Regions from separate parts of the Paenibacillus sp. FSL H7-0703 genome, predicted to be linked through region 2. Evidence: a T-box and tRNA genes for the amino acid it is inferred to sense, from the RefSeq annotation. Region 2 holds a T-box; the other holds one or more tRNA genes.
The links. A T-box is a leader RNA that pairs with one kind of tRNA and senses whether it is charged. The one in region 2 lies ahead of ileS (isoleucine--tRNA ligase), so its partner is inferred to be a tRNA-Ile.

Region 1 (3,390 bases), 2.5 Mb from region 2:
TGAAAGAGTGCGTAATAGCTCACTGGTCGAGTGACTCTGCGCCGAAAATGTAACGGGGCTAAACACACCACCGAAGCTATGGCTTGATGCTTGCATCAGGGGTAGGGGAGCGTTGAATGCGGGTTGAAGGTGTACCGTAAGGAGCGCTGGACTGCATTCAAGTGAGAATGCCGGTATGAGTAACGAAAAGATCTGTGAGAATCAGATCCGCCGAAAGCCTAAGGGTTCCTGAGGAAGGTTCGTCCGCTCAGGGTAAGTCGGGACCTAAGGCGAGGCCGATAGGCGTAGTCGAAGGACAACAGGTCGAAATTCCTGTACCACCGTAATCCGTTATGAGCGATGGGGTGACGCAGTAGGGTAGTGACGCGGACTGATGGATGTCCGTCTAAGCAGTGAGGCTGGTGTGTAGGCAAATCCGCACATCGTAAGGCTGGGCTGTGATGGGGAGCGAAAATTGTAGTAGCGAAGGTCATGATCTCAGACTGCCAAGAAAAGCCTCTAGCCAGGAGAAGGTGCCCGTACCGCAAACCGACACAGGTAGGCGAGAAGAGAATTCTAAGGCGCGCGGAAGAACTCTCGTTAAGGAACTCGGCAAAATGACCCCGTAACTTCGGGAGAAGGGGTGCCTCGGTAGGGTGAATAGCCCGAGGGGGCCGCAGTGAAAAGGCCCAAGCGACTGTTTAGCAAAAACACAGGTCTGTGCGAAGCCGCAAGGCGAAGTATACGGGCTGACGCCTGCCCGGTGCTGGAAGGTTAAGGGGAGTGGTAAGCCCTTCGGGGCGAAGCTATGAACCGAAGCCCCAGTAAACGGCGGCCGTAACTATAACGGTCCTAAGGTAGCGAAATTCCTTGTCAGGTAAATTCTGACCCGCACGAATGGCGTAACGACTTGGGCGCTGTCTCAACGAGAGATCCGGTGAAATTTTAATACCTGTGAAGATGCAGGTTACCCGCGACAAGACGGAAAGACCCCATGGAGCTTTACTGCAGCTTGATATTGAATTTGGGTACGATCTGTACAGGATAGGTGGGAGCCGTTGAATCTTGAGCGCCAGCTTGAGAGGAGGCATCCTTGGGATACCACCCTGATCGTATCTAGGTTCTAACTTGGTACCGTGATCCGGTGCGAGGACAGTGTCAGGTGGGCAGTTTGACTGGGGCGGTCGCCTCCTAAAGAGTAACGGAGGCGCCCCAAGGTTCCCTCAGAATGGTTGGAAATCATTCGAAGAGTGCAAAGGCAGAAGGGAGCTTGACTGCGAGACCTACAAGTCGAGCAGGGACGAAAGTCGGGCTTAGTGATCCGGTGGTACCGCATGGAAGGGCCATCGCTCAACGGATAAAAGCTACCCTGGGGATAACAGGCTTATCTCCCCCAAGAGTCCACATCGACGGGGAGGTTTGGCACCTCGATGTCGGCTCATCGCATCCTGGGGCTGAAGTAGGTCCCAAGGGTTGGGCTGTTCGCCCATTAAAGCGGTACGCGAGCTGGGTTCAGAACGTCGTGAGACAGTTCGGTCCCTATCTGTCGTGGGCGTAGGAAATTTGAGAGGAGCTGTCCTTAGTACGAGAGGACCGGGATGGACGTACCGCTGGTGTACCAGTTGTTCCGCCAGGAGCACCGCTGGGTAGCTATGTACGGAAGGGATAAGCGCTGAAAGCATCTAAGCGTGAAGCCCCCCTCAAGATGAGATTTCCCAGTATGTAAGACCCCTTGAAGACGACGAGGTAGATAGGTTGGGGGTGGAAGTGCAGTAATGCATGGAGCTGACCAATACTAATCGGTCGAGGGCTTATCCTAAGAATAAAACGCAAATGAGTTTCGGATCCAGTTTTCAGGGTGTAACCTTGAAGGTATGTAGAAATACATACAACAAGCGCATGGCTATTCATTCGCACGATAAGTGATGAACCGAATAACCATACGGAAGAATTTACGATGTAAATTCATGTTTGGTGGCGATAGCGGAGGGGTTCCACACGTACCCATCCCGAACACGACCGTTAAGCCCTCCAGCGCCGATGGTACTTGGACCGCAGGGTCCTGGGAGAGTAGGACGTCGCCAAGCGATATCCTTCAAAGGATAATGAAGTTTTGCATGTTAGGGCCTTTAGCTCAGCTGGTTAGAGCGCACCCCTGATAAGGGTGAGGTCGGTGGTTCGAGTCCACTAAGGCCCACCACTTCCAGAATAACAAAAAGATTGGGGCCATAGCTCAGCTGGGAGAGCGCCTGCCTTGCACGCAGGAGGTCAGCGGTTCGATCCCGCTTGGCTCCACCAATATTCCCTGATAGCTCAGTTGGTAGAGCACTCGACTGTTAATCGAGTTGTCACAGGTTCGAGTCCTGTTCGGGGAGCCATGTTTTGAATATTTCTGAATTTTATATATAAGGTGGCGGCGTAGCTCAGCTGGCTAGAGCGTACGGTTCATACCCGTGAGGTCGGGGGTTCGATCCCCTCTGCCGCTACTCGGAGAGATACCCAAGTGGCTATAAGGGGACCCTCTGCTAAGGGGTTAGACTGCGAAAGTGGTGCGAGGGTTCGAATCCCTCTCTCTCCGCCATAAATTTATTGAAACCAGAACTTATTTTGCAAGGCCCGTTGGTCAAGGGGTTAAGACACCTCCCTTTCACGGAGGTAACAGGGGTTCGAATCCCCTACGGGTCATATTATGGAGGCTTAGCTCAGCTGGGAGAGCATCTGCCTTACAAGCAGAGGGTCGGGGGTTCGATCCCCTCAGCCTCCACCATAAGAAAATTTGAGAAATGCCTTTTAATGTCGCGGGGTGGAGCAGTTCGGTAGCTCGTCGGGCTCATAACCCGAAGGTCGTAGGTTCAAATCCTACCCCCGCAATTAATTTCCTGTTGGAAATGCCTCTGGAACTGTGGTGTAGAGGCCTAACATGCCTGCCTGTCACGCAGGAGATCGCGGGTTCGAATCCCGTCAGTTCCGCCATTTTAACTTCATATATAATTGGCATATATAGTGCGGATTATATGATGTAGTAATAAAATAAAACATGGCTCGGTAGCTCAGTCGGTAGAGCAGAGGACTGAAAATCCTCGTGTCGGCGGTTCGATTCCGTCCCGAGCCACCTTTCAAGTGGGAATTGAGTAATGTGCCGGTGTAGCTCAACTGGTAGAGCAACTGACTTGTAATCAGTAGGTTGGGGGTTCAAGTCCTCTCGCCGGCACCATTTTGGAGGATTAGCGAAGTGGCCAAACGCATCAGACTGTAAATCTGCTCCCTTACGGGTTCGGTGGTTCGAATCCATCATCCTCCACCAGTCTTTTCATAATCATATGGCGGTCGTGGCGAAGTGGTTAACGCACCGGACTGTGACTCCGGCATTCGTGGGTTCAAGCCCCATCGGCCGCCCTTTATTCTTAATTT
Region 2 (3,390 bases):
TTTCGTCTAGGAGGAGTTATGCGAACTGAGATTTATGAGCATTTTCACCCGGATGAACGGGACTATGTGGATCGCGCTTCCGAATGGATCAGTCATGCGGGAGCTTATCATGAGCAGAAGCTGACTGATTTTTTGGACCCGCGCCAACAGTACATATTGGAGACACTTGCTTCGAAGGAAGACAAGGTCACGATTAGGGTAGATGGCGGATACATGGCTTCGGAACGAAAGCGGGCGCTGATTGCGCCCGATTATTCGTATTTGGACGGTGAGGAGATGGGGATTCAGGTCCTTTCCATCACATCTGACGATCATAAAATAGGTACCCTTGAGCACGGTGATTATCTAGGTGCCCTACTGGGACTTGGAATCAAACGTGGGAAAATCGGGGACATTCATGTACTGGATGATGGGTGCCATGTATTGGTAGCTTCAGAGATCGGTGATTTTATGACGATGCATTTGCAGCAGGTACATCGTGTTCATGTATGGACAGAACTATTGCCTGTAGCGAGTCTGCGAACGAAGGAAGTTGCATTAGAGGCGCTAGATCTGACGGTCGCTTCTTTGCGCTTGGACGGTATTGCCAGCGATGTGTACAAGCTAAGCCGCAGTAAAATATTAACACCGATTCGGGCGGGACGGTGCCGGGTAAATTGGAAGGTGGAGGAGAATCCATCTACTCCACTTAAAGCGGGGGACGTTATTTCCATGCAGGGTTTTGGGCGTTTCAAAGTGCTTGAAACAGACGGGATGACAAAAAAGGGAAGATGCCGTGTCAAAATTGGTAAGTTTGTATAGCAGTAGGCAGGAATCACGAGCTTTCTGTCGAAAGAATTAAGCTATAGCGAAGAACTGGAACGATTTTGCTCTGTACAGTATTCACAAAACGGGGTATGATGACCGATAGATGATAGTGAGCGTCGTGACGCGGAAAATGTATTTTTTGTCAATCTTATAGGAGGTGGACGGCATGCCATTAACGCCATTGGATATACATAACAAGGAATTTGCCCGCCGGCTTCGCGGTTATGATGAGGATCAGGTTAATGAATTTTTGGATCAGGTGATCAAAGATTACGAGGGCGTTATTCGTGAAAATAAAGAACTGAGCACCGAGTTGTTAAACGTACAGGAGAAGCTCGATCATTTCGCGACGATTGAGGATACGCTGAGTAAGACGATTATCGTAGCGCAGGAAGCCGCAGATGAAGTTCGTAACAACGCCAAGAAAGAATCCCAACTGATCGTGAAGGAAGCGGAAAAAAATGCGGACCGTATTGTGAACGAAGCATTGTCCAAATCCCGCAAGATCGCGTTGGAGGTTGAAGAACTGAAGAAGCAGGCATCGATTTACCGAGCACGGTTTCGTACACTGGTGGAAGCACAGCTTGACTTGTTAAGCCAAGACGGCTGGGAAGCACTTGAAAACCGGGAACGCGAAGTACTGGAGCGCGAGCGTGAGATGAAAGAAATTTACTAATTTCATTTCTGACAAGCTTTTATTAGGCTTTGTTAGGGTTGACTTTTATCTTTAAACAGGCTATAACTGTAAATACTATACTGAATTCAATGATTATCCGTCTGTAGGCTGATGATTGTTATTCAAGGCAACGATGTTGCTGATTTCGATGAATTTAACATGTTTAATTCGTTGATGGGAACGAGTACGTCATGATTTGTCCCTCAGAGAGTTGGCCTTCCGGTGCAAGCCAACGTTCAGAACATGACCGAAGATCCTCCCGGAGAAGTGAGCTGAAGCGCTTAAGATTTATGGCGTGTGTAAGCAATCACCGTTTGCCATGCGTTATAATGGCGCCCTGCTGTAGTTGAGTGGGGCTCAGAGAGCCGTGATGAGACTGTATTTTTAATGGTCTGTTTTTACGGAATCAGGGTGGTAACGCGAGCACAGTCTCGTCCCTTTACAGGGATGGGGCTTTTTTTGTTGCTTTTTTTAGGAAATGCTAGAGAAATCAATGATGAGTAGAGAGGGAGTATGACGGTATGAACAGAGTGGATGTTAAAGAAAAAGCACGGTCTCGTGACCTACGCATCCTGAGCAAATGGAAGCAGGAGGACACATTCCGTAAATCCATCACAAATCGTGAAGGAAAGCCAAATTTTGTGTTTTATGAAGGCCCACCAACAGCTAACGGTAAACCGCATATTGGTCACGTGCTGGGCCGTGTAATTAAGGATTTCGTCGGTCGCTATCAGACAATGAAGGGATACCGCGTCGTACGTAAGGCAGGCTGGGACACGCATGGCTTGCCGGTAGAATTGGGTGTACAAAAGCAGCTGGGAATCTCCCACAAACCTGAAATTGAAGAATACGGCGTTGAAAAGTTTATTAAAAAATGTAAGGCGAGCGTGTTTGAGTATGAGCAACAATGGCGTGATTTAACCGAAGCGATCGGATACTGGACAGACCTCGATAACCCGTACATTACATTGGATAATAACTATATCGAGAGCGTATGGAACATTTTGGCGACGATTCATGAAAAAGATCTGCTGTATCGTGGTCATCGTGTGAGTCCATATTGCCCGGATTGTCAAACGACGCTAAGTTCTCATGAAGTAGCGCAGGGCTACAAAGATGTGAAGGATCTGAGCGCCACGGCTAAATTCAAGCTGCATAGCAGTGGTGAATATGTACTGGCTTGGACGACAACGCCTTGGACCTTGCCGAGTCACGTGGCGCTCGCCGTCAACCCTGAACTGGAATATGCACGTGTGAAGCAGGAAGACGGTGTATACATCGTTGCTAAAAATCTGGTTGAGGATGTAATTAAAGGCGATCATGAAGTGATTGGCACGCTATCCGGTTCAGAACTGGTTGGCCAAACGTATATCCCGCCATTTACGTATTTTCAGGTTGAGAAGGGTAATCAGATTCTGGGTGCGAAGTTCGTAACAGACTCCAGCGGTACAGGTATCGTTCATATGGCTCCGGCGCATGGTGAGGATGATTACCGGGTATGCCGTGAAAATGGTGTTGAATTCATCAACGTAGTGGATCTCCAAGGTAACTATGTAGAGGAAATCACTGATTTTGCAGGCCGTTTTGTGAAAGACTGTGATGTGGATATTGTTAAAATGCTGTCCGAAAAAGGTTTGCTGTACAGCAAGGAAAAATACGAGCATAGCTATCCGTTCTGCTGGCGCTGCGATACTCCATTATTGTACTATGCTATGGACAGCTGGTTTATCAAAACAACTGCGATCAAGGATCAATTGATTGCCAACAACAGCGAAGTCGAATGGTACCCGGGGCATATACGTGAAGGACGTTTTGGCAAGTTTTTGGAGGAACTGGTGGATTGGAACATCAGTCGTGATCGCTATTGGGGTACACCGCTAAACATCTGGGTTTGTGGAGAAACTGGA

Region 1: it has a tRNA-Ile gene. The T-box ahead of ileS (isoleucine--tRNA ligase) is inferred to sense a tRNA for this amino acid. The anticodon was not compared.

Annotation. Positions count from the first base shown of each region.
Region 1 is NZ_JBBOPF010000001.1:2,829,297-2,832,686, reverse strand. It holds rRNA gene MHB46_RS12475 (23S ribosomal RNA) at 1-1,798, shown strand, start outside; rRNA gene rrf (5S ribosomal RNA) at 1,950-2,066, shown strand; tRNA gene MHB46_RS12465 (tRNA-Ile) at 2,103-2,179, shown strand; tRNA gene MHB46_RS12460 (tRNA-Ala) at 2,202-2,277, shown strand; tRNA gene MHB46_RS12455 (tRNA-Asn) at 2,282-2,357, shown strand; tRNA gene MHB46_RS12450 (tRNA-Met) at 2,392-2,465, shown strand; tRNA gene MHB46_RS12445 (tRNA-Ser) at 2,469-2,560, shown strand; tRNA gene MHB46_RS12440 (tRNA-Glu) at 2,593-2,664, shown strand; tRNA gene MHB46_RS12435 (tRNA-Val) at 2,671-2,746, shown strand; tRNA gene MHB46_RS12430 (tRNA-Met) at 2,777-2,850, shown strand; tRNA gene MHB46_RS12425 (tRNA-Asp) at 2,876-2,952, shown strand; tRNA gene MHB46_RS12420 (tRNA-Phe) at 3,019-3,091, shown strand; tRNA gene MHB46_RS12415 (tRNA-Thr) at 3,118-3,193, shown strand; tRNA gene MHB46_RS12410 (tRNA-Tyr) at 3,198-3,283, shown strand; tRNA gene MHB46_RS12405 (tRNA-His) at 3,303-3,375, shown strand.
Region 2 is NZ_JBBOPF010000001.1:5,341,446-5,344,835, forward strand. It holds gene MHB46_RS24040 (YggT family protein) at 1-10, shown strand, start outside; gene MHB46_RS24045 (YlmH family RNA-binding protein) at 19-801, shown strand; gene MHB46_RS24050 (DivIVA domain-containing protein) at 974-1,483, shown strand; T-box leader at 1,646-1,925, shown strand; gene ileS (isoleucine--tRNA ligase) at 2,005-3,390, shown strand, end outside.